DNA from 4 places in the Fundidesulfovibrio butyratiphilus genome. Region 4 is predicted to be linked to each of the others. Evidence: riboswitches for the same ligand, from Rfam matches in the RefSeq annotation. Region 4 holds a riboswitch; each other region holds the start of a gene.
What was found. A riboswitch is a leader RNA that binds a small molecule or an ion and turns the genes downstream of it on or off. The one in region 4 is predicted to bind cobalamin.
Positions count from the first base shown of each region.

Region 1 (7,499 bases), on a different contig from region 4:
CCCCCATGTAGCGTTCCACCTTTGGCCATTCCGGCTTGTTGGTCCGGTAGAACCAGGTGGAGAAGTCCGACAGGCTGGCGTACCGCCTGGCCAGGGCCACGTTGTCCTGGCCGAAGATGAGCCTGCGAAACGAGGAAAGAAGCACGAAGTGATCCTTTCGGAAGGCTTCGAAATCCTGGGCGATAACATCTTGTTTCATGCGTTCGATCAAGGGATCCATGGTCGTGTCCTTGGCCGGAGGCCTACATGAGCTGATGGAGCCGGTAGATGAGCAAGGGAGGCGAATCCAACCGTTCCACCCGGCTCTTGCCGTGTTTCCCGCTGAACTTCTTGGACGGGGCGTAAAGAAACGAGAGTTCGACCCCTTCGCCCCTGAAAAGCTGGGTGCAGCTCACCGAGGCGCAACAGGCCGTCACCATGTTGAACTGGCCGCCGAAGATGTCCCGGGCCTTGCTGTGGAACTTGTCGATGCCCAGCGTCATGGCAGGAACGAAGAGAAAGTCGCACGGCACGCGCGAGATGATGGACTCCACGGAGGGCAACAGCATGTCCAGACAGATCACCGTGGCCATGCGCCCGATGGGGGTGTCGACAAAGACCACCGGGCTTTCGGTATGGATGTATTCCACCAGTTCCTCGCCGGCCACGAGGTCGAATTCCCTGCGGATGAAGTCGCGGTTGGGACTTTTTTCGATGATGTCCGCAGTGAGCACGAAGGGACGTTTTTTCGTGTGCTCCCAGACCACGTTGCCCTGCCAGTCGAGCATGGTGGCCAAGTTGACGTAGCCGGCGTGGGGGCGCTCCTTGTGGAAGCTTCCGGCCACCACCAGCTTGAGCTGGTGCGGCCCGTTGTGGGTCGAGAGATATTCCACCATGGAGGTGAGGGCGTCGTGGTCCACCGTGAGCTCGGGGAAGATCAGGATGTCCACCCGTTCCTCCTGGGCCTTGGCCAGGATGGAGCAGACGTACTCTTCCATCGTGTCCCGGTCCGGGCTTTTCAAGTTCACGTAGCGGAAGGGCACCTTCATGCCCACGCCTTTTTTGCGGTAGGTTTCCACGTCAAAGACAAAGCCGGCGTCCATGGGCGACAGGGCGATGGTCAGGGTTTCCAGGTTGGCCAGGCTGCGGTGAAACGACGAGCCGGACTGGCGGCTCACCTTGCCCGGCGAGAGAATCACCCTGTGATTGTTCACCCGGCCGTCCTTGACCAGGGTGTGATGTTCGAGAAAATGATAGGAAATGGTGGCCGAAAAATAGGCCTCGTCGTAATCCAGGGGGTCGGCGCCGATCCAGCGGGAAAAGATGGGCTTGATGCGCGGGGCGATGACGTATTCGCCCTTGCTGCCGCCGACTTCCACCTGGATGGGCGTGTAGTAGTTGGAGTTCATGAGCCGGACGAGGGGATCGCTCGGGGGCAGCACCTGGGCCTGCGTCCCCGCGGTCTGCACGCCGAGCCCCGCCAGTTGGGCGTCGAGCCGGGGCAGAAGCGCGGCCACGAAGAGTTTGGCCGTCCGCTCGGAATGGATATTGCGACGGATATACTCGTTGAGCGTCCACATGCAGGCCGGGGAGTCTTCCTCCTCCAGGGGCAAGGTGGCCACGTCGCGGGCTATGCGCACGTCCTGGTCGACTTCGAGCACACTGATGAGTTCCTCTTCGTAGTCCAACGCCACGTGGTAGATGGTGGCGAAGAGTTCGTACAAGCGGGCCAGTTTGCAGAAGTCTATGGATTGTAACGTCTCGAGCAAGGACGCCACGGGACGAACCTCCTGAATTGGTCCGCCGTGCGGACCGGGATGGACCTTCTGGTCGGTCTCTTTCTCTGGATACCCGGACGAAAGGCGGTTGTCCAACCCCCTTTGCCCGGGTCGGCGTTATTGCACCATGGGCACGCCCCAGTACTGCTTGGGCACGAAATCCTTTTCCTTGAGAAACTTGGTCAGCTCCCAGGCGAGAACCCCGCTGGCCGCCTCGTTGGGATGGCGAAAGGGGTCGTGGGCCAGAACCATTTCGTCGTTGACCAGGGGCGTGCCCACGTAGAGGCACGGGGGACCGCCCTGTTTAAAGGCGTCCACGAACATCTGGCCCACCCGGGTGAACAGGATGAACTTGGCCCCGTGTTCCTGGCTTTCGCGGTCGAAAAGGCGGGCGATGTCCAGTCCCAGCCCCACGGTGTCGGCCCAGAACTTGGGATCGAGCGGAGGTCCGACCTCGCCGGGCTTGGCCTTGGGGATGGCCATCCAATACACGGTGTTGCGCAGGATCTCGTAGGTACGACACCAGGTCGCGGCAAACCGGTCCGCCGCCACAAGAGCCATGAACAGGGGAGAATTGTTGGTCACGGGAGAATTCTTGAGCTCCAGCTTGCCGTTTTCCTCCACGAAACGCGGCTTGCCCAGGCGCCAAATGCTGTCGGTCATGTGCCGAAAGTCGGCAAAGTGCGGCACGTAGCAGATCACCAGATCCGGGTGGAGCTTGTAGCCGTCGCGGCGCACCCGCAAGAGCATCTGGTCGATGCCGTAGCCGCTCACGGCCAGGTTCACCACCTCGACGTTCTTGAAGTACCCCTGAAGCAACACGGGCAAGGTGAACCGTTCGCGCAGTCCGAAACCGAACGCGTGGGAGTCGCCCACCACCACGATGCGGAACGTGCCTTCGGGCTTTTCGGGCGTCACCACCGGTCCGCGATAGCCCTGGTCGTTGATGGCGTATTCCACGTCCACCCCGGTGGTCTTGGACCAGGCCGTGGCCCCGGGCTTGAGCGACCATCCCAAGTCCGGATCAAAGCACCCGATCTGTTGCGGCACCACAAAGCCCCAGGTGCGATCGAGCATGCGCCAAAAAATGCGCGACGACACTTCAATAAAAGCAAGCAGGCAGAGAATGTAGAGAATTGCACGCTTCATGCTGGGGCCGGTAGCAGTTTGACGGGGCGTTTTGCAAGACCCTCTTTGACAGGGGTCGGGCTTTGTCCTAGGAAACTGGCGTTCCGGCCCCCTGAATATGGGGCGCTTGCGAGGGAATCCGGTGCGAAACCGGAGCGGTCCCGCCGCTGTGACCGGGGACGAAACCCGCCAGACGCCACTGCCCACGGGCGGGAAGGCGCGGGGAGTAGAATGATCCGGAAGCCAGAAGACCTGCCGGAACGCCGGGCGCGGCCATGCTCCCGGACCGGGCGAACACGTCCGCCCGGCCGGGAGCATGGCCGACTTCCACGATCGGTTTCCGAAGTCGCATGCCGCGCGTCACGGAGCCGAATGCGGAAGCGCCCGGCCGCCTGGCCCGGATTCCCTGGCGGACGCCCGAGCCCGGTTCCCGAGGAGGAAACACCGTGATTTTGTCCCGCGCGTCCCGCATTCGACGCCTTTCGTCCTTGCCGCCCCGCCGCGCATGCGGCAACGCGTTTCGTCAGGCCGAGCCCGCGACCAGCGCTCGTCGCCTGGGCGCGCGTGCGCGTTTCGCCCGTTTCGCGGTCCGCGTCGCCTCTCCCCTCCCCGGAGCCCGTCCTTGACCCCCCTTCCGGGGCGCTCACGCGCCGGCGCAACGGCCCTGGCCCTGATCGCCGCCTTGGCCCTGCTGGTGGCCTGGGCCGCTTCCAACGGACCGGCCCCCCTGCCCGCCGGGCTGGTGGGGCGCATCCTGGCCGGCAAGCTCCTGGCCTGCTCCTCCTGCCTGGACGGCGTGGGCGACGTGGCCCAACGCCTGGTTCTCGAAATCCGACTGCCCCGCATCGTCGCCGCCGGAGCCGTGGGCGCGGCCCTGGCCCTCTCCGGCGGACTGTTCCAGGGACTTCTGCAAAACCCCCTGGCCGATTCCTACACCCTGGGCGTCTCGGCCGGGGGAGCGCTCGGGGCCTGCCTGGGCCTGCTGGCCGGCGTGGGCGGCCACGGCGAACTGGCCCTGGCCGCCTGTTCCCTGGCGGGCTCCCTGGCCGCGCTCGCCGTGGTGCTGACCCTGGCCACGGCCAGGGGACGCCTCGATCCGGTCACCCTGGTTCTGGCCGGAGTCATCGTGTCCGCCACCTTGCAGGCGGGACTGGGATTCGTGAAGTTTCTGGCCGGCGACAACGTGGCCGGCCTGGTGTTCTGGCTCATGGGCGGATTCGTGGCCAAGACCTGGTCCGAGGCCTGGCTGGCCCTGGGCGGCCTGGGCATGGGACTGGCCGGGGCCGTGGCCTTCGCCCGCGACCTGGACGCCCTGTGCGCGGGCGACGAAACCGCGAAGGGGCTGGGCGTGAACGTGGCCGCGGTGCGCCTGGGGCTCCTCGTCTGCGCCTCGGCCTGTGTCGCGGCCTGCGTGGCCGTCTCGGGCATCATCGGTTTCGTGGGCCTGGTGGTGCCCCACATGGTGCGCCTGGCCGCCGGCCCGGCCCATCGCCGTCTCCTGCCCCTGTCCGCCCTGGCCGGAGCCGTCCTCCTGCTGGCGGCGGATACGGCCGTGCGCACGGTCCTGCCCCACGAGGTGCCGGTGGGCGTGCTGACGGCGCTCTTGGGCGGCCCCTACTTCTGCCTGCTCTTCGTGCGCGGAGCGGCCCGTGTGTAGCGCGCGGACGCCCGACCCGGTTCTTTTGCGCGGGACCGGCCTGCGGGTGGTGCGCGGTGGACACGAAGCCCTGGCCGGAGCCGACATCGCGCTGCGAGCCGGCGAAGTGCTGGGCGTGGTCGGGCCCAACGGGGCGGGCAAATCCACCCTGCTTCACTGCCTGGCCGCGCTGGAACGTCCGGCCGCCGGGCGGGTGGAGCTGGCCGGAATCGACGTCTTCACCCTGTCCCGACGCGCCCTGGCCCGCCAAGTGGGCTTTCTTCCCCAGGAAACCCTGGACCGCTTCGGTTTCACGGTGCTCGACTGCGCCCTCATGGGCCGCTACCCCCACCTGGGCCGCTTCGCCGCCCCCGGGGCCCCGGACCTGGACGCGGCCAGGCGGGCCCTGTCCGAAACAGACCTGGCCCACTTGGCGGACCGGTCCGTGACCACCCTTTCCGGCGGAGAAAAACGCCGCGCCGCCCTGGCCCGGGTGCTGGCCCAGGAGACGCGCGTCATGCTGCTCGACGAGCCGGCCTCGGGCCTCGACATCCGCCACGCCCTGGCGGCCATGCGCCTTTTGCGCCAGCGGACCGCCGAAGGGGCCGGCGTGGCCGTGGTGCTGCACGATCTCAACCTGGCCGGAGCCTTCTGCCACAGCGTGCTGATTCTGTCCCAAGGCCGGGTTCTGGCCTGCGGGCCCACGCCCGAAACCCTTACCCGGGAGAACGTGGCCGCCGCCTTCGGCGTGAACTCCCTGGTGGACATCCTGCCCGGCGGGGCCGTGCGGGTGACGTATCTGGAGGCATAATGCGCGTTTTGCTTCGATTTGCCGCATTGGCGCTGCTTTTTCTCCCGACCCTGGCCCTTGGCGCCGAGGTGACCGGAGACGACGGGCGCACTCTGCGTTTTGACAAACCCTTCACCCGCGTGGTTTCGCTCTACGCCGCCCACGAGGAAAACCTCGCGGCCATGGGGGCCGCTTCCGCCCTGGTGGGAGTTTGCGAGCCCGGTTCCGTCCGTCCCGGCGTCACGCTCGTCTCGGCCAGGGATTCGGCCGAGGCCCTGGCCGCCCTCAAACCCGACCTGGTGCTGGCCCGGCCCATGCATTTGGCCGCCCATCCCGGACTGGTCAGCCAGCTCGACCGGCTGGGCGTGGCCGTAGTCTGCCTGCAACCCAGCGGTCCCCAGGCCCTGGAAAACTATTGGCTCGCCCTCGGCCGCCTGGTCGGACGCGAACAGGCGGCCCGCGACATGATCCGCACCTTCCACGCGGACATGGCCCACCTCTCCGCCCTGACCGCCGCCATTGCCCCGGACAAACGCCAGCGGGTGTTTCTGGAATCCATCCACCGCCAGATGAAGACCGTGAGCCCCGGCTCCATGGCGGCCCACGTGCTGGAGCGCGCCGGGGTGGTGAACCTGGCCGCCGACGCCGAGCCGGTTTCCGGCAGCAACATCGCCCGGTTCGGGCTGGAGCGCCTGGTGGCCCTTGGCCCGAAGGTGGACGTGTACCTGGCCCAGGTCGGTCCCATGAACCCGGTCACGCGCGAGGAAATACTGGCCACGCCGGGTTTCGGGGCGGTCAAGGCCGTGGCCGAAGGCCGCGTGGCGCTTCTGGAAGAGGCGGTGGTGAGCCGACCCACCCCGCGCCTGGTCGAGGGAGTGCGCCAAGTGATCGCGGTCTGTTACCCCGAGCTGGCCGACAAGGCCAAGGAGGCCCAATGAGCGGCCTGGGAACCCTGCACGGCGTTGGGGTGGGTCCGGGCGATCCCGAACTTCTCACCCTGCGCGCGGCGCGTCTTCTGGGCGAGGCGGCGGTGGTGTTCGCGGCGGCCTCCTCGAAGAACGACTATTCCGTGGCCTTTTCCATAGTCGGTCCCCACATCGGCGAAAGCACCACGGTGGAGCGGCTCGACTTCCCCATGACCAAGGACAAGGACCGCCTCGAAACCGCCTGGCGCGTCGGAGCCCGTCGGGTGCTGGACACCCTGGAGACCGGACGGGATGCGGTCTTCATCACCCTGGGCGACCCCATGACCTATTCCACCTTCCTCTACCTGGCGCGCACCCTGCGCGCCCTGCGCCCCGAGGTTCCGCTCTCGGTGACCCCGGGCATAAGCTCGGTGCAGGCGGCGGCCGCCGCGGCCGGGATGGGACTGGCCGAATCCACGGGGAACTTCGCCGTGCTTTCCGGGGTGGACTCCCCCGAGCGGTTGCGCCGGTCCCTGGAAGCGGCGGACACGGCGGTGATTCTCAAGGCCTATCGCACGTACCCGGCGCTGCGCTCCCTGCTGGTCGACATGGGCCTGGCCGACAAGGCCGTGCTAGTGAGCCGGTTGGGCCTGCCCGGACAGGCCGTGGTGCGAGGTCTTGACGACGACTCCCTGACGCCTCCCTATTTCTCCCTGATTCTGGTCCAAAAATAAGCTTGACAAAAAAAGCGTGGAACCGCGCGGTCTTCCGGTGTTTTTCCCGGATGGCCAGCGCGGTTTTCGCGTTTTTTTCCCGAGGAGGCCTAAAGTTGGCCTCCGGGAAAACGATAAGAGCGCCAGAAAGGGTGCGATATCGACCAGCGCCGCAGGACCTCCAGGTCCGGCGGGGGGAGGGGTTCCCGGCCGGTCGAAAAGGCAAGGAAGCCACCTGCATTCAAGGAGGAAGCACAATGTCTCTCGTTATCAATCACAATATGATGGCGACGACCGCCACCCGGAACCTGAACACCGCCTATTCCCAGTTGGCCACTTCGACCAGGCGCCTGTCTTCAGGACTTCGCGTGGGAACGGCCGCGGACGACGCCGCCGGCCTGGCGGTGCGCGAGTTGATGCGTGCCGACATCGCCTCGCTCAATCAGGGCGTGCGCAACGCCAACGACGCCATCTCGCTGATCCAGACCGCCGACGGCGCCCTGGGCGTGGTGGACGAAAAGCTCATCCGCATGAAGGAACTGGCCACCCAGGCGGCCACGGGCACCTACA
Region 1 covers NZ_BAAHXA010000001.1:1,581,776-1,589,274, forward strand. Annotated here, with positions in the region: gene ACYQ01_RS07465 (hypothetical protein) at 1-220, opposite strand, end outside; gene ACYQ01_RS07470 (carbon-nitrogen hydrolase family protein) at 243-1,757, opposite strand; gene ACYQ01_RS07475 (SGNH/GDSL hydrolase family protein) at 1,875-2,906, opposite strand; cobalamin riboswitch at 2,974-3,159, shown strand; gene ACYQ01_RS07480 (FecCD family ABC transporter permease) at 3,508-4,542, shown strand; gene ACYQ01_RS07485 (ABC transporter ATP-binding protein) at 4,535-5,332, shown strand; gene ACYQ01_RS07490 (ABC transporter substrate-binding protein) at 5,332-6,249, shown strand; gene cobI (precorrin-2 C(20)-methyltransferase) at 6,246-6,950, shown strand; gene ACYQ01_RS07500 (flagellin N-terminal helical domain-containing protein) at 7,187-7,499, shown strand, end outside.
Region 1: it holds a riboswitch for cobalamin, as region 4 does, so the genes downstream of both, ACYQ01_RS07480 (FecCD family ABC transporter permease) here and ACYQ01_RS16280 (TonB-dependent receptor plug domain-containing protein) in region 4, are expected to answer to the same signal.

Region 2 (7,499 bases), 490 kb from region 4:
GGGGCATGAGGGCCGAGACGCTCAGGCGGGAGAACTCCAACATATTGGAGACGATTTTGGCCGCTCGCTGTCCCGACTCCTGGATGCTCTTCAGAAATTCCGGCAACCCCCGCAGTTCGAGATAGCGCTCCAGGGCCTCCAGGGAGCACCCCGCCAGTTCCGCGGCCTGGCGGTTGGCCTTCATGTCCGGGGACAGGCGGCGTTCGATCACCTGCGCCGAATGCAGAATGCCCGCCAGGGGGTTGTTGATCTCGTGGGCCATGCCCGCAGCCAGCCCTCCCACGGAGAGCATCTTTTCCGACTGCACCATCATTTCTTCTATGCGCACGCGTTCGGTCACATCGTCCACGCGCACCACCGCGCCGCCTTCGCCGTGGGCCAGGGGATAGACCACCACGTCCAGGTGGCGCGTGCCGTCCCCGTCGCGCAGCACTTCGCGGCGCACCAGGGGCGTGCCCTGGGTCATGGCCTGATGGAAATCGTTCATGATGCGTCCCAGGGCGGGAAAGACCTCCACAAAGTCGCGGTCCAGCGCTTCGTTTCGGGTCAGGTTGGCCACGCGGGTGGCCTCGCGGTTGATTTCCGTCATCACGCCGTTCTTGTCCAGGCTGACGAGAAACGAAGGCATGGAGTCGAAAATGTCGGTGACGAACCCCTTGGTCCGCACCAGGTCCTCGTTCTTGCTGGCCAGAGCCTCCACGTAGCTGTCGCGCTGGGATTCGGCGGCCTTGCGGGCGGTGATGTCGTCGGCGCGCACGTCCAGGCGTTCGATCAGGCCCTTTTCGTTCAGAACGGCCTGGGCGCTCACGGAACCCCAGATGCGTTGGCCTTTGGCGTCGCGGAACAGGATTTCGAACCCTTTGACCTCCCCTTCGTCTCGCAGCACGCGCAGCACTTCGCGGCGCATTTCCGGGTAGGCGTAGTGCTGGATGGCCATGTCGTCGACCAGGCGGATCATTTCCGCCGGGGAGTCATACCCCAGAAGCCTGGCCGCCGCCGGATTGGCGTTGAGCACGGCCCCTTTGGTCGTGGTTTGAAAAATGGCTTCGGCGGCGTTTTCGAAAAGCTGGCGATACTTCGACTCCGTGGCCTCCTGCGCGGCCTCGGCCTTGACCCGCTCCACGGCCATGCCCAGGATCTCGCCGGCCCGTTCGAGCAGGGACATTTCGTCCTGGTCGAAGGCGGTCTGGCTGATGCGTTCGGTGCAGAGCGCGCCCCAAGGCGCTCCCCGTTTGACGACCGGGGCGAAGGCCGCAAAATACAGCCCCCGGGTGGCGATTTCCGGGTCGTCGCTCGGCGCGCCCGGCAGGACCACGGCGGAGCGGATTTCCATGAGCGCGGTGGCCCGTTCCAGGAGCAGGGTCACGCGACGTTGCCCCTCCTGGTCGCCGTTGGGCGTGGGCCAGCGGTTGAACGGTTTGAGCCGGCCCTTGTGGTCGTAGACGGCCAGGACCATGCGCTGGGCGCGCAAAAAACGGCACAGGTCCGCAAGCAGGGCTTCGGACGTTTGGAGAAACTGCTGACGCGTGGCGGGCAAGAGGCTTTTGGCCATGGCTCCGAGCAGGTTTTCCGCCTCGATGCGCCAGGCCAGACGCGCGGCCATGTAGTTGAAGGATTCGGCCAACAGGCGCACTTCGGCCTGTCCCTGCACCTGGGCCCTGGACTCCAGTTCGCCGCGGGCGATGCGCCTGGCCGCTTCGGCCAGACCCTTGAGCGGGGTGGAAAGAAACGCGGCCAGTGGGCCGGCGGCCATGAAGGCGGCCAGAACCATGGCCACGGCTGCGGTCAGGGCCGTCCAGATGGTGTCGCGCATGGGGCTCAGGGCCAGGGTCAGGGGTTGCTCCACAAAAAGAGCCACGCCCATCGGGGCCAGCAGCCGCCAGACTCCCACGACTTCCAGGCCGGACGCGTCGGTGTACACGCCGTCGCCCTGCAACTGGGTGGAGTTGGCCAGACGCGCGCCTTCGGATTTGAGTTCGCTGCCGGCGGAGAGGCCGGGCCCCAGCGAGGTGGGAACCAGCAACAGGAAGGCGGTGTTGGTCAAAAAGGTGCGCACCGAAGCGCCGGATTCGTCCTGGCCGAGGAGTTCCTGGATTCTTGCGGCCGGGGCTTTTCCGGCCAACAGGCCGATCTGACGACCGGAGGCGTCGAGAATGGGGCGCACGACCAGGGCTTCGGGCGTATCGACTCCCGGGGAAGGAGGCAGGATCACGGTGGACAGGGAGCTCTGTCCGGTGAGCAGGCTGGCGGGTATCGGGGCGGTTCGGTCCTTGTCTCCGGGCCGGGAGGAGGCCTCGACCAGCCCCTTGGGACCGACCAGGAGAAATTCCGTGAAATAGGCCGAGCCCTTGGCCGCATGGGCCAGCAGGGAGGCGAAGGCCTCCTGGCGTTGTTCGTTCGGGGCGGCGTTGGGGCCGGGGGCGAGGAGTGCCGTGGCCAGGGGGAGGGTGGTCACGGAGGGCAGCACCGCGCCCATGTCGGCCTGCAATTGCCCGTTCCAGGCCAGCAGGGCGCTGCCCTTGATGGCCGCCACGGACCCCAGGTGGGACTTGGCCTGTTTGATCGCGCTCTGATGGGCCATGATGAGCGAACTCAGGCACATGGCCACCGCCATGAGCACGGTGACGATCATGAAGGCCATTCGCAGGGTGGACTGAATGCTGATGGCGGTGTCCTGAAAGGAGCGGGCGCCGCGTCTGCCCGAGGAAGTATGCGGGGATGGCGTGGTCAAATCAGACCAACTCGTTGATGACGTGCCCGATCACGCCTTCGTTGATGACATGGACAACCTCGTCGGACGGCGGTGTGGGTACGGTCACCTGTCCCGGCGGACTGGCTTGAAACTCCCCGGAGGGATGAGCCAGAACGGCGTCGGGAGAATGAACCAAGCCGTCGTAGGTTGCGAAATGGACCAGACCGTCGTTCACGTGTGGAAAGCTCCGGCTGGGGGTGAGACGGTTTCGACGGATAATCCGCCTCACCCCTTATAGGATCTTTGCCACTTCTTGTCACGCGTCGATTTTGACGAACGATATCCGCATAGTGTCGGACAAATTGCGTCAGGTTCGGCCGGGAGTTGCGCGCTTGGCGGCCTTGCGGACTACCCCTGGCTTACGCCGGCGCTGGAAAACGTGGCCATTTCGTTGAACACGGCCGCTCCGGCCCGGAGCAGCAGAAGCGCCAGCGCTCCGCCCGTGCCTTCCCCCAGGCGCAGGCCCAGGTGGAGCAGGGGGGAAGCGGACACTCGGTCCATGGCGGCCTTGTGCCCGGGTTCCGCCGAGGCGTGGCTGAAGAACACGTAGTCCATGACCGCCGGATTGAATTTCCAGGCCGCCACCAGGGCCGCGCCGGAGATGAAGCCGTCCACCAGGACCGCCTGGCGGTTGGCCGCTCCGCCCAGAATCAGCCCGGCCAGACAGGCGATTTCGTAGCCGCCCAGGGCGGACAGGATTTCCAGGGCGTCGCCGGAGGCCACGGCTGCGGCGTTGACTTCGAGGGATTGACGGATGACTCGGACCTTGCGGTCCACCCCCGAGGCGTCCAGTCCGGTGCCGGGGCCGGTGGCCTCGGCCGGGTCCAACCCCAGGTAGGCGCAGTACAGAGCCGTGGAGGGCGTGGTGTTGGCGATGCCCATGTCGCCCGTGCCCACGGTGGCGAAACCCTCGGCCTTGGCCCGATCGGCCAGGTCGAACCCCGCGTTCAGGGCTTCCAGACACTGTTCGCGGGTCATGGCCGGTCCCTTGGCCATGTTCGCCGTGCCCGGGCCCACTTTGGCCCGCACCAGCATGGGGTGCTCGGGAAAGTCGCCCCCCGCGCATCCGGCGTCCACCACCTTGAGGTCGGCGCCGGCCTGGCGCGCCAGCACGTTGATTCCCGCGCCGCCGTTGAGGAAGTTCATCACCATCTGCCGGGTGACCGCCTGGGGAAAGACGCTCACGCCCTCGTCAGCCACGCCGTGATCCCCGGCGCAGACGAAAAAAATAGCCGGATCGGGCGCCGGCTTGCCGCCGTTGGCGATCAAATAGAGGCGCAGGGCCAGCTCTTCCAGGCGGCCCAGGCTGCCCTTGGGCTTGGTGAGGTCGTCGAGATGGGCCTGGCCGGCCGGGATCAGGGAGGCGTCCACCGGGCGGATGCGCGCCAGGCGGGAAATAAAGTCGTTGGGCATGCGGGCTCCTTGCAGGGTTGGAGGTTGGGTTTCGTTCGAACCCAAGGCCGCAAAAACAAAAAATCCCTTGGCCCCGAAAGGGGCCAAGGGATAGCCGTTGCCATAGGTTCTATCCGTCAGTGGTCGCGTCCGTCCGTCTTCTGGCTCCCGGGTCGTCCTCCACCCGGCCTTCCCGCCCTGGGGCAGTGGCGTGTCGGGTATCGTCTCCGGTCACAGCGGCGGGACCGCCACGGTTTCACACCGTGTTCCGCAAGGCGGGCTTCAGCCCGCAACGGTCGCGATGGTCGGCACGCTAGTCCCGGGCGTTGGTCCTGTCAAGGCGCCGGCGGGAGGCACGCTTCAACGGTTCCTCAGCTCTTCGGGGCCGGGTTGACCAGGGGGCCTTGTCCCGTGGCGTCCTGCACCTGCTGCCAGAAGGAGGTGTCCACGGCCATGCGCTTGCGCGAGTGGGTCACCAGGGGCAACGGCACGTGGACGGGCATTTCATGCACCAGGCTCACCATCATGCCGGACTTGCCGGCCATGCCCGCGTGCACGGCCATGGAGCCCAACCGGTTGCAGTTCACCCGGTCGGCCGCGCTGGCCGGCACCGAGCGGATGATGTAGCTGGGATCGATGAACTTCAGGGTGATGGGAAGCTTGTCCTTGAAGTAGCTCTTGATTTCGGTCGTGAGCAGCCCGCAAATGTCGCCCAGCCAGCGGTTTCCCGAGGCGTCGGTGCGCAGGGATTCGGGCAGGTATTCCTGGCCGGCTCCTTCGGCCACCACGACCACGGCGTGGCCCCGGCGGTGGAGACGTTCGTGCAGGGCGGCGAGAAATCCTCCTGGACCCTGCAGGTCGAAATGCTGCTCCGGCACCAGGACGAAGTTGACCTCCTTGATGCCCAGGGTCGCCTCGGCCGCGATGAAACCCGACTCGCGGCCCATGACCTTGACCAGACCGATGCCGTAGGGCGCGCCCAGGGATTCCACGTGGGCGCAGCGGATGGCCTCGATGGCCTTTTCCACGGCGGTGCCGAAGCCGAAGGTGCGCGACACGAAATGGATGTCGTTGTCGATGGTCTTGGGAATGCAGACCACGGAGATCTTCAGGTCCCGTTCGCTGATGAGCGCGAAGATGGCCTGCGCGGCGCGCATGCTGCCCACGCCGCCCACCACGAAGAGCATGCCGACGTTGAGCCGTTCGAGGGAATCCACCACGTCCTCAACGGGCTGGGGACCCCGGGAGGAGCCGATGACCGAGCCGCCGAACTCATGGATGGGGGAGACGAATTCCGGGGTCAGCTCCACCACGTTGGGGTTGGTTTTGGGCAGGAAACCGGCCAGGCCGTAGCGGATGCCCAGGATCTTGGAAACGCCGTAGCCGTGATGGGCCTCCATGACGATGGAGCGAATCACGTCGTTTATGCCCGGGCAGAGTCCCCCGCAGGTGACCACGGCGCACTTGGTCTTGGGCGGATCGAAATAGATGCGCTCGCGTGGTCCGGCTTGTTCCAGGCTCACCTGGGCCTGGGCCGCGTGGCCGTTGAGAGAGCCGCTCACGATATTGATGAGCACCCGCTGCTCTTCGGTCACGAACATCGACCCCCGGCGGGGGTTGGGGATTTTCGGCTCGCCCAGACTTGGCACCCGGGTCTGTTCGGGGCTAAGGTGCGCAAGCCCCTGGTCGGGAAGTTCGTTTTCGTGCATGGAAGCCTCCGAAAGGGGGGGATGTTTTCGGTTCAACCCCTACCTAGCCTCAGGCGAGCGGCGTGACAAGATGCCCGCGACGACACGCAGGACATTTCTCTTTATTCCTCCGGTGCGCAAGCCCACGGGCGGCGTGGCCGTTCTTTGGGACATGGCCCGCCTGCTGCACCGGGCCGGCCTGCCGGCCTTCGCCGTCTTGCGCGAACCCGCGGTGTGGACTCCCCAGGGAGAATTGGCCCCCACAGTGGATTTCGTCCGTCTGGACCTTACCGCCCAAGACCTGTGGATTGTTCCGGAAGGGTGGACGAACGCCCTGGTCCCGGGATTGCGGGCGGGGGCCGAGTGCCTGGTGTACGTGCAGAATTGGGCCTACCTGTTTTCCGGGCTGCCCCCGGGAGCGCGCTGGCGGGATTTGCCCGTGGAGTTTCTGGCCGTTTCCGATCCGGTGGCCTGGTTCGTGGAGCACAGCCTGGGCCGCCGGCCGCCGGTGCTTCGTCCGGGCATCGACCTGGAGGTCTTCACCCCGCCCCGGTCCAAGCCGGACGCCCTGACCGTGGCCTACATGCCGCGCAAGAACCGGGCCCTGGCCGAGCAGATTCGGGCCGTGTTCGAAGCCCGGGGGCGTTTCGCGGTTCGGTGGGCGGAAATCGCCGGGCTGGACCGTGCGGGCGTGGCCGCGGTTCTGCGTGAAAGCCACGTGTTTCTGGCCACGGGCTACCCCGAAGGCTGTCCCCTGCCGCCCCTCGAAGCCATGGCCAGCGGGGCCGTGCCCGTGGGCTTCGCGGGATTGGGCGGATTCGATTACATGCGCCAAGTGCGTCCCGAAGACTATCGTCCCGCGTGTGCCCTGCGTCCCGTGGAGTGGGCCGGCAACGGCTTTTACGTGGCCGACGCCGATGTCATGGGCTGCGTTTTCGCCCTGGAAAACGCCCTTGCCCTGTGGCACAACGCCGGCGTGCTTCTCCACGACACCCTTGCCGCCGGGCAGGCCACGGCCGCGTCCTATGACCTTGCGTCCCACCGCCGGGCCCTGTTGGAGCTGCCCTGGTTCCAGAGCGGGTCGGGCGGCCAGTGAGGCCCGTGGAACGTTCCCGCCCCCTTGCGGCATCCCGCGTCGCCTGGTCGGCGGCGGCGGGCGCCTTCGCCTTGACCGCCGCCCTGCCGAGCGGCGTGGCCCTGGTGGACGCCTCCCCGCGGGGATGGATACTCGCCGCGTGCGCGCCGCTTCTGGCCGCGCTGTTTGTCGCGGTCGCACGGGCCAGAGCCCATATGCTGGCCTGTTTCGGGGCCGCGCTCCCTTTTTTTGGCTACCAGTCCTATTCCATGCCGTCCCAGGCGGCGAGCTTTCTGGTCGCCTGGCTGGTTCTGGCCTGCCTGGCGGTGAACGCCAGGCAGGCCCGCCAGGCCGGGAACGGTCCGGCCCGGCTGCTGTTCGCGGGTTTTGTGGCCGTTTTGGCCGCCGGCGTCGCGTTTTTGCCCTGGAGCGAATTCGTCCGGGATCTTCGGGTGGTCGGTCCGGTCGGTTTCGCCCGCATGTTCGCTTTTTCCGTGGCCGACAGCCCGTACTACGCCCTGTCGTCCCTGGTCAGGCTCCCGCTCTTCGCCCTGCTGGCCTGGGAACTCTCCAAGCAGGAGTCCGATCGAAC
Region 2 covers NZ_BAAHXA010000003.1:505,660-513,158, reverse strand. Annotated here, with positions in the region: gene ACYQ01_RS18410 (PAS domain S-box protein) at 1-2,731, opposite strand, end outside; gene ACYQ01_RS18405 (hypothetical protein) at 2,733-2,927, opposite strand; gene cobT (nicotinate-nucleotide--dimethylbenzimidazole phosphoribosyltransferase) at 3,101-4,165, opposite strand; cobalamin riboswitch at 4,280-4,456, opposite strand; gene ACYQ01_RS18395 (ATP-dependent 6-phosphofructokinase) at 4,516-5,853, opposite strand; gene ACYQ01_RS18390 (glycosyltransferase) at 5,924-6,928, shown strand; gene ACYQ01_RS18385 (O-antigen ligase family protein) at 6,934-7,499, shown strand, end outside.
Region 2: it holds a riboswitch for cobalamin, as region 4 does, so the genes downstream of both, cobT (nicotinate-nucleotide--dimethylbenzimidazole phosphoribosyltransferase) here and ACYQ01_RS16280 (TonB-dependent receptor plug domain-containing protein) in region 4, are expected to answer to the same signal.

Region 3 (7,499 bases), on a different contig from region 4:
GCCAGACAGGACGCCATCGAGTTCGCCACCGTGTTCCAGACCGAGGCGTTCATTGAAGGCAGCGTGGAGACGCTTCGCTTCGAACGGCTCTTGCAGCTTTCGCACGCCCTGGACCGGGCCGAGCCCGAAAGCGTGTCCCGCACGTTGGACGCTTTTCTCCAGAAGGAGTTGCAGTATGGCCATACCGGAGAACATTGCCCGGTTCATTTCCAGGATTGTCTACACCGTCAAGACTGAATCGGTCGAGTGGCGCCAAGCCCACCTGCCCGAACTGGAGAAGATGCGTCAGGACCGGGCCGTGGCCAAGCTCGAACTGCAACAGGACCTGGAACGGCTGGAGATCCGCTTCGAGGAGGAGCGCAAGCGCATCCGCCTGGACGAACAGCGCCAGACCGCCCAGTTCGCCGAGTTTCTGGAGAGCATCGACGACCTCAAGGCCGACATGCTGGCCTCGTACACGTCCATGCCCAAGCCCATCGCGCTCATGATCCACCACCATGCGGCGGAGCTGCTCAAGCAGGCCTGGTTCAGCCAGGACATGCGCGAACGCGTGCGCCAGCAATCGCGCTTCACCGATCTCATGCTCACCATCACCGAAGACCTTACCGCCCTGCGCGAGTCCGACGCGGCCAAGGCCCTGCCCGAAAAGACCCTGGCCTTCATCAATCGGCAGATCGAGGAGTGAGCGGCGAAACCGCGACCGGTTAGCAGCATGTTGGAAAATCCTTGCTGGCTGCGTTGCTGCGAAAAACGCAACCCCTCAACGGATGCCAACTCCGCTCGGGCTTGACTTTTTCTCGCGCCTTGCCCGCAAGTTGTTTTGAACAGGCTGCAAGAATCGACTGTTTCAACGGGCTCTTAGCGGCTGTCGGAACGTCCGTCGGTCGGGTGGACCGTCCCGACTGCGGCGGTGCGGCATTTTTGTTTTCGTGTCATCTTTCGGCTACGCCTGCGGGGAACGCGCGTTGACTTCGCCCCGTGGGCGGGGTATTTCGTGCCCGTCAGGTGCCCCGCCAGGGGAGAATAGGGAATCCCGTGGAAATCGGGAGCGGTGCCGCCGCCGTGGGTCCCATCAAAAGCCGGCTTCCTTGAACAGGTCACTGGGCCAACGCCCGGGAAGGCCGAAGCCGGCGGGACGAGCCGGAAGACCTGCCTGACGATTTGCCCCGCGAGGCGACGGGTCTTCGTTTGCGCGGGATCGAAGGGCGAATGCGGGCCGCTTCCATGCGTCATACGCGGGAAGCGGCTTTTTTGCGTCCTCCTGCCAAAGGCCCCAAACCGCACGGAGCATTTCCATGAAGAAACTCCACCCCTCGCTGTGGCGCGTCTTGGTTCTCGGGTTTTTGGCCCTGGTCTTGTCCAGCCCGCCGGTCCTGGCTCACGGACCGGCCGTTAAACAGGACAAGAAAGCCCTGCTGCTGGTGGCTTTCGGCACCAGCGTGCCCAAAGCCTGGGCCGCGTTCGACGCCCTTGACCGCGACATGCGCAAGGCCTTTCCCGGCGTGGAGATCCGCTGGGCCTATACGTCGAAGATCATTCGGGAAAAGGTGGCCAAGGAGCAGAAGAAGACCCTCGATTCCCCGATGATGGCCCTGGCCAAGCTGGCTGACGACGGCTTCACCCAGGTGGCCGTGCAGTCGCTCCAGACCATCCCCGGCGAGGAGTACGAAGGGCTGGTGAAGACCGCCCAGGCCTTTGCCGGCCTGCCCAAGGGCATTCGCCAGGTCGAGATGGGCGCGCCGCTGCTGTACTCCACCGAGGACGTGGAAAAAGTCGCCCAGGCCCTGCTGGAAAGCCTGCCCAAACGCAAGGCCGGCGAGGCCGTGGTGTTCATGGGGCATGGAACCAAGCATCCGGCCAACATCTACTACCCGGGCATGCAGTATGCCCTGTGGGAAAAGGACCCCCTGGCCTTTGTGGCCACCGTGGAGGGCTGGCCCACCCTGGATGACGCCGTGAAGGCCCTTTCCGCCAAGGGCGTGAAGAAGGCCCTGCTCGTGCCGTTCATGGCCGTGGCCGGCGACCACGCCCACAACGACATGGCCGGCAAGGAAGACGACTCCTTCGCCTCGGTCATGAAGAAGGCCGGCATCGCCACCGAACCGGTGCTGCGCGGCACGGGCGAGGTGGAAGCCCTGCGCGCCCTGTGGGTGGCGCACGCCAAGGTCGCCTTCGGGCATCTCAAATAGCGGGGGGCCGGCGCGCCGCGGTCGTCGACCGGGGCGCGCCGTCTGTTTCCTTCCGTCCCGTCCTGAACGTTCCGTTGTGTAAAACGGATAGAAAACATCTTGAAATAATGAAATATTTTGTGTCGTGGCCGGCCCATGTCCTTCGAACGGACCCGAGCCGGCCAGGCGCGATGTTTTTTCCCCGAGCGGCTGCGACCCCGCATGCCGCGCCGGGCGGGGCTTGCCGGCCCGGCGGGCCTGTCGGGCGGGCCGGGCGACCCCTGGCGGGGCTTGCCATGGGAGCGGGAAAAGTCGATAGTACCGGCTGGGCAGGACGCCTGGGAAACGTCCTGTGCTTCCCCCCCAATTCGACACCTCCCCTTTGAAAAATCGGAATGGTAACGACCGGTTGGGCGCTTTTTTCGCGCGTCCGCACCGTGTGGCCAATCGATTTTTTCCATAGGCCGACCCGGCGAAAAAGGGAAACCGCAAGATTGTCAAGCAGTTGCGAACCGCGGCGTCGCATCATGTTGTTATTGTTGAATGTATTTCTCTTAACAAACGTCTCCCCCTGGGGTATGAAGAAAATTGGACCGCAACTCCATGCGCAATGTGTCGCACCCCTTGTCCCCCGAAACCGTCCGCCACGAACCGGCGCACACTCCCGCCCTGGTGCGGGGGATGACCCCGTTTTCGCTCTGCGACTGGCCGGGGCGCACGGCGGCCGTGGTCTACGTGGGCGGCTGCAACCTGCGCTGTCCGGGCTGCCACAACGGCTCCCTGGCCTGGACCCCGCATCGGCACGCACCCAAACCCCTGGGCGAGGTGCTGGCCTTTTTGGCCCGGCGCAAACCCTGGCTGGACGGGGTGGTGGTGTGTGGCGGGGAGCCCACGGCCGATCCCGGCCTGGAGTCCCTGGTGGCGGCCCTGGTTCCCCTGGGACTGCCCCTCAAGGTCGATACCAACGGCACCCGCCCGGACGTGGTTCACGCCCTGCTGGAAACCTGGCCCGGCCTGTGCCTGAGCGTGGACCTCAAAGGTCCGTGGGAGATGTATCCGGCCCTCACGGGCGGCGCGCTCGCGGCCGAGACGGCCCGGGCGAGCCTGACGCGCTGCATTGAACTGGCAGCGGCCCATCCCGGTCGCGTGGCCTTTCGCATAACGCTCGATCCAATGCTGACCGGTGAGGACGTGGCCCGAGTGCGGGCCGTCCTCCCTGACGGAATGACTCTGCGCGAACAACCCTTCGTTGCCCCCAAGCGGGGCGGGGAGACCCCCTATGCCTCTTCAGATCAAGAAACGTGACGGCCGTCTGGAAACCTGGTCCGTGGACCGCATCGCCCTGGCCATTCTCAAGGCCCTCAGGGCCAGTGGCGTGCAGGACCCCCTGTTGGCCAAGCGCATGTCGCGCAAGGTGGAAGAAAAACTCGCCGGCATCGACGTGCCCCGTCAGGAAATGGTGCAGGACATGGTCGAACGCGTGCTCATGGAGTCGCGCCTGTTCGACGTGGCCAAGCGCTACGTGATCTATCGCGAAAAGCGCCGCGCCCTGCGCGAGCAGAAGGCCGCGTACCTCGACATCAAGGACACCATCGACAATTACTTGTCCAAGGCGGATTGGCGCGTTTCGGAAAACGCCAACATGACGCACTCGTTCCAGGGGCTCATGCTCCATCTTTCGGGGACGGTGCAGGCCCGCTACGTCCTGGAGAAGTATCCCGAAGAGGTGCGCCAGGCCCACGATCACGGCTATTTCCATCTGCACGACCTCTCCTTCGGCCTGGCCGGCTATTGCGCCGGCTGGAGCCTGCGCGACCTGTTGCTCGAAGGCTTCAACCTGGAAGGCCGCAGCGCCGCCGGCCCGGCCCGCCACTTCGATTCGGCCCTGGGCCAGATGGTCAACTTCCTGGGCACCCTGCAAAACGAATGGGCCGGCGCCCAGGCCTTCAACAACGTCGACACCTACCTGGCGCCCTTCATCCGCCACGACCAGTTGAACTACCAGCAGGTGTTGCAGGCCATGCAGAAGTTCGTGTTCAACGTGAACACCACCTCGCGCTGGGGCGGACAGACCCCCTTCACCAACCTGAGCTTCGACCTGGCCTGCCCCAAGCACCTGGCGAACGAGGCGGTGATCCTGGGCGGCAAGCTGCAAGACTTCACCTATGGCGAGTTTCAGGCCGAGATGGACATGTTCAACCAGGCCTTTCTGGAAGTCATGGCCGGGGGCGACTACAACGGCCAGATTTTTTCCTTTCCCATCCCCACCTACAACGTCACGGCCGACTTTCCCTGGGAGGGGCCCATCGGCTCGAAGCTGCTGGAACTGACCGCCAAGTACGGCGCGCCGTACTTCCAGAACTTCATCAATTCCGACCTGGACCCCGAGGACGTGCGCTCCATGTGCTGCCGGTTGCAGATGGATCTGCGCGAGCTGCGCAAGAAGGTGGGCGGTCTGTTCGGCGCGGGCGACCTGACCGGCTCCATCGGCGTGGTCACCCTGAATCTGCCCAAGCTGGCCTATCTCTCCCAGGGCGAAGAGGACTTCCTCGACCTGGTGGAGGAATACGCCGAACTGGCCAAGGTGGCTTTGGAGTTCAAACGCAAGATGATCCAGGACTACCTGGATCGGGGCATGTTCCCCTGGTCGGCCCGGTATCTCAAGAACGGCTACCGGGGCCACTTTTCCACCATTGGCCTGGTGGGCGGGCATGAGGCCTGCATGAACATCCTGGGCAAGGGCATTGAGACCGAGGCCGGCGTGCGGCTCATGACCCGGGTCTTGAACCACCTGCGGACCATCACCGCCCGTTTCCAGGAGGAAACCGGCAACCTCTACAACCTGGAAGCCACCCCGGCCGAGGGCACCAGCTACCGGTTGGCCAAGATCGACAAGAATCTGTACGCCGATATCCAGGCCTCGGGCAACGGCACGCCGTACTACACCAATTCCACCAACCTGCCGGTGGGCCAGTGCCAGGACGTGCTCGCCGCACTGGAGCACCAGAACCGCCTGCAGCCCCTCTACACCGGCGGCACCGTGTTCCATACCTTCCTGGGCGAGTCCGTGGCCGACCTGGAGGCGCTCAAGAGTTTCATCATCAAGGCCTTCACCCTGACCAAGATTCCCTATCTTTCCATAACGCCCACGTTCAGCGTCTGCAAAGATCACGGGTATCTGCACGGCGAGCACCACTTCTGCCCGATCTGCGGCAGCCAGGCCGAGGTGTTCACCCGGGTGGTGGGCTACTATCGGCCGGTTTCGCGCTGGAACAAGGGCAAGCAGGCCGAATACGCGGACCGCGTGACCTACGACAACGTCTGCGAGGTCAGCGAAGAACACGCGTAGGCGCCCGCTGAAAAATCCTCGCGGGTCGCGATGACAAAACGGGGGATGGGCAAGGCCCGGCGAAACACTGCCGGAGCGATGCCCATCCCCCGTTGTCTTGCCCGATGCGGCGCGCTGTCGCGGCCCGGGAGGGGCGTTCTCGGCAGCGGTCACCACGCGAAAAATTTGCCCCGAAAGGGCGAGTCCCGGCGATTATTTGGTGACAACCGTTTTGTGTATCTCTGTTGTCAGCACTTCAATACGCTGGCTGAGTTCCTTGACCATCTCCGTGATGATCGTATTCTGACGCACAAGCTGCGTGAGTTCTTCGTTGTGCTTGGCGGTGTCCATCTGGCGTTGCTGTATCGCCTGCGCCAGCGCTTCCCTGTGTTGCGCGTCGGCTTCCGCCAGGGCCTTGTCTCGATCCGCCTGCCGTGTTTGGGCCAGGAGAATGAGCGGAGCGGCGTATGCCGCTTGCAGGCTGAATGCAAGGTTCAACAGTATGAAGGGATACTGGTCAAATCTGTATGGGCTGTAAATGTTTATAGCTATCCATACACTGACGATAATTGTCTGGGCGACGAGAAAGAACGGAGTCCCGAAAAACCTCGCGAAGGATTCCGCCTTGAGGGCGAACCAGTCGTTTCCAAAAACGGACCCGACGCGATGGTATTTCCTGTGGAATCGAAAGTAATGAGGCACACCGTCCAAAGTGATTTTGCCGCTTTCCTGTCCGTCCGCCATGGCGTTCTCCAGCAAAAAAACACGATAAGAGTCAACAGGAACCGTTTCCATGCCCAGATCGTCCCATGCTGGTTCCTGTTGCCCCGAGAAGATGAATGACCCTCAGGGAAAAGGCAAGTCTGACCCCCCTGCGCCAATACGCGAGGCTGGTCCTCCGAAGGAGTGCCGCGATTTTGCAACAAAAAAGAGCCGACTTGCTTTTGCGAGCCGACTCTTTTCTTGGGAAAAATATGGTCGGGGCGAGAGGATTTGAACCTCCGGCCCCCTGCGCCCAAGGCAGGTGCGCTGCCAGACTGCGCTACGCCCCGACGTGAGAGCGAGAATACCTAGGCAATAACGCCCGGCTTGGCAAGACTTCGGGGAAGCCAGAAGGTGCGCGGGCTGACGGGGACGGTCCGGCGTTGTCTTTGCGGACGCGCGGCCTGGGCCGGGTGGTTCGTGCGGCCGGAAAGACTGCCTCATCGCGAGCCGGCTTTCGCTCCGGCCCGGGCCATGGCCGTGACCACCAGCCGGTGGAAAGGACGCACCAGGGTGAAATACGCCGGTCCGGTCCAGTGGCGGTAGCAGACCACGGTGACCACATCGAAACGGGTTTGCCCGTCGCTTTCCGGGGTGGTCAGCACTCCCAGAAAGGCCGCCAGGTGACGGTCCTCGGCCAGGGCGATCCAGTGGGCGTTCTCCCGGGCGCGCACCACGGTGAAAAAGCGCAAGGTCTGGCCCGGGGTCATGGGCACGTCGAGCGGGTCCAGGCGTTTGGTCGGGGCAAATTCATGGTTGAGCGCGAAAAGGCGGGCCAAAAGGCCGCGCAACCAAAAGAGAGCGTCCATCCACCGGGGACGGGTGGAGAACATGCCGGCCAGAAACCGACGCAGGTCCGTTCGCCCCCGAACCGTCATTTGGTCCGCGTAGTTTGGTTGGCAGCCAGCCGGGAGTTGGGCGAGCATAAGCGGGGGAATATCCATGGTTTCTCCTGGGGGGAGGGCTCGGATGCCGTTCGAGTCGCACGACAACGTTTACGGGGCAAGCCCTTCCTTGTCTTCCAAGATACTTCGACCTGGGATATGATTGACCCATGTCCATGCATTCCACCCTCGCGGCTGCGCTTGGCCAACTCGAAACCCTGGAGAAGTCCTCCCGTGAGGAAGGGGGGCCCCATCTGGTCGGACAGGTGGAGGCGTTGCGTCAGGCCGTGCTCGCGGTGGCCCGGGAAAGGGCCGTTCTGGAGGAGCGCCTGGCCAAGGTCAGCACCGCCCGGCTGG
Region 3 covers NZ_BAAHXA010000002.1:368,023-375,521, forward strand. Annotated here, with positions in the region: gene ACYQ01_RS12670 (hypothetical protein) at 1-237, shown strand, start outside; gene ACYQ01_RS12675 (hypothetical protein) at 176-685, shown strand; cobalamin riboswitch at 987-1,171, shown strand; gene ACYQ01_RS12680 (sirohydrochlorin cobaltochelatase) at 1,296-2,189, shown strand; gene ACYQ01_RS12685 (radical SAM protein) at 2,772-3,473, shown strand; gene ACYQ01_RS12690 (ribonucleoside triphosphate reductase) at 3,448-5,517, shown strand; gene ACYQ01_RS12695 (DUF1003 domain-containing protein) at 5,710-6,291, opposite strand; tRNA gene ACYQ01_RS12700 (tRNA-Pro) at 6,472-6,548, opposite strand; gene ACYQ01_RS12705 (DUF2867 domain-containing protein) at 6,699-7,202, opposite strand; gene ACYQ01_RS12710 (ATP-binding protein) at 7,313-7,499, shown strand, end outside.
Region 3: it holds a riboswitch for cobalamin, as region 4 does, so the genes downstream of both, ACYQ01_RS12680 (sirohydrochlorin cobaltochelatase) here and ACYQ01_RS16280 (TonB-dependent receptor plug domain-containing protein) in region 4, are expected to answer to the same signal.

Region 4 (7,499 bases):
CTCGCCCGGACCCTGCCTGTTTCCCTGCCCTTTTTCCGGTCTGGAGGCGCTGATCGACGCCGCTTCGCGTTCGCGCCCCTCCTCGGTTGTCGAACTCTCGGAGCGCGCGGGGAGTGGCTTTGGAACCGGTGCAGGCCGTGGAGCGTGATCCTGACGCTTCGGTCCGGGGGACGGGGGCGGAGCGGGTTTTGCCCGCGCGCCCCGGTGCGGGCGACGCGTGTTCGCGGGCTTGGCCTCGGCCGGGAGGGGGTCGGTGGCACCGGGGGCGGACCGGCTTGCGGATTCCGTGGGCTCGTCCGCGCGCCGGCCTGTCGCGGAGGTTCCGCCCGCGCGGGGATCGCCCTGGATCAGGCGCACCGTCTCCACCATAAGGACCGTATCCCGGGCCGGTTCCGGCGAGGCGGCCCCAAGCCAGACGGCCAGGAACAGAAGCAGGACATGCCCCGCGAGGGAAGCCGCCATGCCGGTCCAGGCCGGGCGCTGTTTCACGCCTGCCGGCCCTTTGCCGAGGACCGGGCGTCCGCTGGTTTTTCGCGGCCCAGGTCGGGTGAAGTCTTTTCGTCCGACCCTTTTCCGATTCGCGGGGGCGGCGTCTCCGGGACGGACCGTTGCCTCAGCGCGGGACCGGGGAGGGGAGCGGCGCGGGGCGCTCCGCTTTCCGGCGCCCGATCCACGGCCATGGGCCATTCGTAGACATGCGACAGGATTTCCGGTGTGAACGCCTGGTCCGGCGGGCCAAGCGCCGCCACCTTGCCGGCGTGCAAAAGAAGCACCCTTCCGGCGTAGGCCGCCACCGGGTTGAGGTCGTGGGAGACCAGCACCAGGGTCAGGCCGGTCCGCTGGCGCAGGTCTTCCAGCATGTCGAGAACCAGCATCCGGTGCCCGGGGTCCAGGCTGGCCGTGGGCTCGTCCAGCAGAAGCAGCTCGGGGTCGCGGCACAGGGCCTGGGCCAGCAGCACGCGTCCGCGCTCCCCGCCGCTCAGGCTCGCCAGGGAGCGGCGTTCCAGGCCGACTACCCGCGTCAGGGCCATGGCCCGGCGCACGGCCGCGCGATCGTCTTCGCCGGCAGTGCCCAACAGACCCTGCCGGGGGGAGCGGCCCAGCATGACGGCCATCTCCACGGTGACGTTCAAGCACGGGTCGCCGAATTGGCCCAGGTAGGCCGCTTCGCGGGCCAGGTCGGTCGGGCGCAGGCGAGCGATATTGCGCCCCAGAACGGTCCCCTCGCCCCGAGAGGGCCTGATCAGCCCGGCCAGCACGGACAGCAGGGTGGATTTGCCCGACCCGTTGGGGCCGGCCACCACGAAAAATTCCCCCCGGTCGATGCGAAGATCCAAGGGCCCCAGCACCGTCCGGGTCCCGCGGCGCGCTTCCAGACCGCGGATGTCCACCGCCGGGATCACGAGCCGGAACGCCTGTACAGAACGAGAAACACCGGCGCGCCGACCATGGCCGTGAGCACGCCCACGGGCATGGCCCCCTCCCTGGACAGCAGCCTGGCTCCCACGTCGCAGGCGGTCAGAAATCCCGCTCCGAGCAACGCCGAGCAGGGGACGAGCAGGCGATGGTCGCAGCCGGCCAGCAGGCGCGCCACATGGGGGCAGACCAGGCCGACAAAGCCCAGCAACCCGGTGCGGCTGACCACGGCGGCGGTCATGAGAGTGGCCGAAACCACGAGCGTCGTCTGGGTCAGGCGCACCCGAATCCCCAGGTTGGCGGCGGCCTCGTCGCCCAGTTGCAGCAGGTTCATGCGGTGCGACAGGGCCAACGCCACGCCCAGGCAGGGCAGGACCACCAGGGACAGGGGAAAAAGGCTGGCCATATCCGCCGAGGAGACGTCGCCCATGAGCCAGACCAGGCTGGCGCGGACGCCGTGGTCGCGGGCCGTGGAAAGAAAAAACAGGATGGCCGCCGAGCAGAACGCGTTGACCATGACGCCCGAGAGCACCAGTGCCTCGGGGCTGAGCTTGCCGGAGCGCACGGAAAGGGCGGCCGCCGCCGCGAAGGCCGCGAGCGCGCCGGCAAAGGCCAGGGGCGCAGCGCCCCAGAAGGCCGACAGTCCGAGGAGCATGGCCGCCACCACTCCCAACCCCGCGCCGCCGGAAACCCCCAGGATATAGGGTTCGGCCAGGGGATTTCGCACCACGGCCTGGTAGACCAGTCCCGACACGGCCAGGCAGGCCCCGGCCAGGGCCGCCAGCAGTCCGCGCGGCAGGCGCAGGCGCCAGACGATGGCCGAGGTCGTGGCGTCGGCCCCAGCGGGATCGAACACCGCCCGCAGGGCTTCGTCCAGGCCGAGCCCGCTGGAGCCCAGCACCAGCCCGGCCGCGAGCCCCGCCGCCAGCAGACAGGCCAGGGGCGGGCAGAGCCGAAGCAGACGGCGGGAGAGCGTCGGCGCGTTCACGGCTGATCCTGACGGGGAAAAGCTTCCGGGTGGAGCAGGCGGGCCATCTCTTCCAGCCCCAAAACCAGGCGCGGCCCGGGGCGGTCGTACAGGTCCGAGTCGAGAATGTGAATGCGTCCGGACTTCACGGCGGGCACCTCGGGCCAGTCGGCCCAACGGGATCTGGCCCGTCCGAAACGGTCGTGTCCCATGGTGGGGATGAAAATCACCTCGGGCCGCAGGGCCACGGCCTGCTCCAGGCTGAGGCGGGGATAGCCGGACAGGGAGGCGCACACGTTTCGTCCTCCGGCCAGGCGGATGAGCTCGTCGAGAAAGGTGTGCGCTCCGGCCGCGTGCATGGGGGCCATGCCGATTTGGTAGAGCACGGCGGGTCTGTCGACGGTTCCCCTGACGGCCTCGGCCACGTCTTGGATGCGTCGTCGCATGGACAAGGACAGGGCTTCGGCCTGGGGCTTGGCGTCCAACAGGTCCCCCACCCGGAGGATGGAGCGCGACACCGCGTCCAGATCGGTCGTGTCCAGGAGTTCGACCCGGAGTCCGAGTTCGCGCAATCTTTGGACACAGCCGGGAGGGGTCATGCCGGTAACGCCCAGGCACAGGTCCGGGGTCAGGGCCAGGATGCGTTCTACGTCGGGATCGGCATAAGAGCCTACCCTGGGCAGACGCGCCGCCGCCTCGGGAGAGTCGCTGAACGCGGCGGCCCCGACCAGACGGTCGGCCTGACCCAGCGCGCAGGCTATTTCGGCCACGCTGGGCGCCAGGCAGACCACCCGAAGGGGAAAACCGGGGGCGGCGGCGACCGTTTGGGCCGGCTTGGCCCGGACATGGGGCGGCGCTTGGGCGTCCGCGGGTTGCCAGGGCGAAGCGGCGAACGCGCGTCCGGCTTCTCCTGGACCGGCCAGGAGCAGGAACAGGAACAGGGTGTGGGCCGTCACGAGCAGCCGAACGGCCGAGGGGACCGGTGACCGGAACACCGGCGGAGACGTGGACACGCGAGGGCGCGCGGGCAAATAACCGGCGGTCACGTCCGTCTCCGAATGGCGATGCGCAGGGCGTGCATGGCCGTGCGGGCCAGAATTTCGCCCAGGGGAACGTGCTTGCCGCAGAACCGGTGGACGGAGCCCGGTCCACTGGCCACCACGGTGCAGTCCGTACCTGTTCCTGTGGCGGGCCGCCCCGTCAGGGTGCTGGTGATGTTTTGCTCGCCGAGAATTGCGGCCTTGGCCTCGGTGAGGATCATGAGGGCTTCGGCCAGGGCCGCGTCGGTCAAGTGGGCGTCGGTGACGGCCAGGATGTTTATCGTCCCGGCGGGCGGGGTGGTTCCGTCCGGCCGCCAGTCCGCCGGATCACCGGCCCGCCTGGCATTGGCCAGCCCGGCGGTCACGGCCACGCTGACCCGCGTTTCGCCCGCGCACAGGCTCGCCGTGCCGAGGGTCCCCAATTCGGCAGCGGTCATGAGTCCGACGCTGGGTCCGCTCCAGCCCTGGGCCTTGGCGTAGTCGGCCAGGGTGCGTTGCGGCGGGGCGAAGCCCCGGGTGCGCCCGGCCAGGTTGGCTCCCACCTTGAGGATGAAGAGCCGCGTGGCCCGGGACAACCCGCCGCACAGGGGGGCGTTGCCGCACGTGCGCCAGAGCCCGGGCAGGGTGAGGCACACGTGACCGGGGCCGCGTTCCAGAACAAGCCCGCCGGGCCCGGCGGTCACCAGGGGAGGCCCCGCCGCCAAGGCGGGGCTTTGTCTAGAACGCATAGCGCAGTCCGACGCTGAAGGTTCTGCCCGGCATGGGATAGCCGCGAACGTAGCTGTAGCGTTCGTCGGCGATGTTGTTCACGGAGATCGAGGCTTCCAGCTTTTCTACGGGGCGGTACGAGAGCTTGGCGTTGAAGACGAAGAAGGGGTCCTTGTCCACCACGTTGCCGTAGGCCGGGGAATAGGGGTTGAAGTCCTGCACCTTTTGATCGCCCTGCCACTGGGCGGAGAGGTCAAGGCGCAGGGTTTCGTTCCAGCCGATTTGCAGGCCGGGGGTCAGGGTGTAGCGCGAAAGCCCGAGCACCGTGTCCGTGCCGCGCGCGTTGACCAGGGTGTCGTCGAGCTCGGCGCGTTCGAAGAACCAGATCCAGTTGAGCGACGGCGTAAGGCTGAAACGATTGGTTCCGGCGTCGAACGTGTGGGTGTAGCGCACGAAGCCTTCCAGGCCGGAGAGCCGCCAACCCGAGGAGTTCACCCATGTCTGGGACGCGGTTGCGGGCAGGGTGGCCGTGGTGATGGCGTCGTTGTAGGCGGTGTTGAAGTAGGTCCCCGAGAATTCCAGTCCGTTCCAGGTCACGTCCGCGCCGGCCTCGCCGGTGACGCTGGTTTCGGGCTTGAGGCCCGAATTGCCCAAATACCACGTGCCCCACTGCTGAAAGCGTCCGCTGAACTTGTAGGCGTCGGGCGGGGTGAAGGCCGAGCCGGCCGTGGCGCGCAGGGTCAACCAGTCAGTGGCGTTCCAGTTCGCGCCGAATCGCCAGCTCAGGTGATCCATGGTCTTGTCCCGCGAAACCACGTCGCAGAGCACGGTGTTGCCGTTTATGCGCAGCTGGTAGTTGTCGTATCGCAGTCCGCCAAGCAGCGTGATGTCGCCCAGAGTGAGCTTTTCCTCCCCATAGGCGGCCCAGTTCGCGTAGCGGGAATCCGGTGCATAGACCCCGTCCCCGTCGCGTTTTTCCTCGGTGTTCTGGTATCGCGCGCCCAGGGTGAAACGGCCGAACGAAAAGGTGGGCACGGTGACGCGTCCGTCCAGGCCGATCTGATCGGTATTGAACTTCGAGCTGTCGTAATAGGGCGTGTCGGTGTTGTCGTACTCGTGCCGGTTGGCCCAGAAAGCCAGCCGCCAGTCCACGTCGACGGCGCTGGAGCCGCCGGTGTAGGTGGCGGCGAAATTCTTGAGCACGTCGTCCACCTTGGCGCTGGGGGTGCGCGAATAGACCGGGCCGGGATCCCCCACGTCGTAGGCGTTGAAGAAGTTGGCCATCAGGTGGAGGGCGTGTCCTTCGACGGGACGAATGGTCACCGTGCCCGAGGCCGCGCCGTCGTGGTAGGCGGTGTTGGGGTAGCGCCATCCGCCGCTGGCGTCGTAGGCGTCGACGCTGGTGACGCGTCCGGCCAGGCTGGCTCCCAGCGAGCCGTTTTCCAATCCGCCCTGGATGTCGGCCCGGGGCTCGACGCGGTTGAAGCTACCGTAGCGGACTTCCGCCGCGCCCGAGGGTTTGCCCTTGCCGCGCCGGGTGATCACGTTGATGACCCCGCCCATGGCCGAAGCGCCGTAGAGCACCGAACCCGGTCCGCGCATGACCTCCACCCGCTCCACGTTGCCCAGGGGGATGAGCGCCAGGTTGCCCGTGGCCACGGGGTTGCCGTCCACCAGAACCAGGGTTTTGGCGTCCATGTTGGCCCCGGGCGAGGCGTAGGTGTCGAAGCCGCGCAGCTTGGCGCTGGAATAGGCCCCGGGGTACTTGGTCACCGAGGCCGGAACCTTGAGGGCGACGAGATCGTCCAGTGTGGAAGCCCCGAGTTCGTCGATGGCTTTTCGATCGATGACCTGGACGTGGACCGGGGTCTGGGTGCTGGCCGAGGGCTCGGCCGTGGCCGTGACCACCATTTCCGGCAGTTCGCGTGGTTGTCCGCCACGATCTTCGGCCAGGGCCGCGCTGGCCGAAAAAAGAAGCAGAGAAAGGACTAACGCCGCACAACGCATAAAAAAACCTCCTTCTTCATCGGGTTGAAGAGGAGGCTTCGAGGAGGGAACGGACGAAAAGCCCCATCCGTCTTCGGAAAGGGGACGCGTCCGCGTTTCGGCTTGGCCTCGAAGCCTACGACACGCTGTCGCAGGCTGGTTTCCCGGCTTAAGGATCGTTCTACTCGCCGCACCTTCCCATCCGCGCCCTGGCGGACAGTGGCGTCACGCGGCTTTCGTCCCCTCTTACGGTTGCGGGCCAGCGCCGGACTTTCACCGGACTTCCCATTTCGCCTCATGGATATTGAGGACCTGCGACGTTGGCAGTGGCCCTACAACCGGGAGTGCGCCCTGTCAAGGCGAGGCCCGAAGGGGCGCGCGACCCGTATTGCGGGCTGCGGTCCTGTTCGGGGAGCGGCGCGCCGCTCCTGTTTTTCAGACGCACATCGGGAATGCGCGGACCCGGTGGCGCAGGATCTTCGCGCGGTCACGGTTTTGTTGTTATTTCGTTCGCCGGCCCTTCGTGGGGCTTTGGTGGGGCGGAGGGAGGCCCGGAGTCTGACAAATAGGCGGGAAAAGTCTCTCCTTTCGGTTGGGTTCGGCTTCCAGGCGAGGTCGCGGGGCGAAGTGCCAAGAAAAACGATAGTATGACACGCCTTGACCTGATTCAAGGAACGAGTTAAAAAATTCACAAGAAGATGGAGTCGTTCAAAATTGGTGTTGGCAGCCGCTGACTCCTGCCGCTGACAAAACGGTAGGAGTTTTTTCAATTTCAATCTGACTGATCATTTTTGTCTTGGGGGAGGTCGTATGTCACCCATTTTTCGTGTCCAGGGCGTATTGTCTGCTGTTACTTCGGCAATAAAGCAATGCAAGAGAGTCCGCTTTGGAAAACCAGTGAAGATCCTGCTGGTCGTCCTGTTGCTCGTCTGCCTTTATTATGGTGTTGGGCAAATTTCAGGACGTGTCAATTCGGAATATCTTCCCGAGCATGAACTTGCTTCCGGGAAAAGTCACATCATACAAACGATGAGTGACATGATCGAGCGCGAACTCGATACCGGATGGGCTCCCAGCGCACTGGTGTCTCCAATCAGAATGCGCCTGGACGTGAAGGCTTTTCAAAGGGGCGAGCATTTTGTTCTTCGGAGAATGAGCCAGCACATACCTCATCTGTTCAGAATCGGAGCTGAAAGCCCCGCGGGAGCGGAGTTGCTCGACGCAGCCGACGATTTCAATAGAAGCCCTGATTCGTGGTCTCTTTTCAGTGAAGATGACAGCAGGGACCGTTTTGCCCAGGGATTGAACCGCTACAAGTCTTTTAATGACCGCCTGGGAAAGGGAGAAATTCCCCAGTTGAGTCCGAGAAGCGATCAGCTGGA
Region 4 covers NZ_BAAHXA010000003.1:16,458-23,956, reverse strand. Annotated here, with positions in the region: gene ACYQ01_RS16305 (energy transducer TonB) at 1-369, opposite strand, end outside; gene ACYQ01_RS16300 (ABC transporter ATP-binding protein) at 486-1,337, opposite strand; gene ACYQ01_RS16295 (FecCD family ABC transporter permease) at 1,400-2,404, opposite strand; gene ACYQ01_RS16290 (ABC transporter substrate-binding protein) at 2,401-3,429, opposite strand; gene ACYQ01_RS16285 (adenosylcobinamide amidohydrolase) at 3,426-4,151, opposite strand; gene ACYQ01_RS16280 (TonB-dependent receptor plug domain-containing protein) at 4,141-6,138, opposite strand; cobalamin riboswitch at 6,255-6,448, opposite strand; gene ACYQ01_RS16275 (DUF2333 family protein) at 7,015-7,499, shown strand, end outside.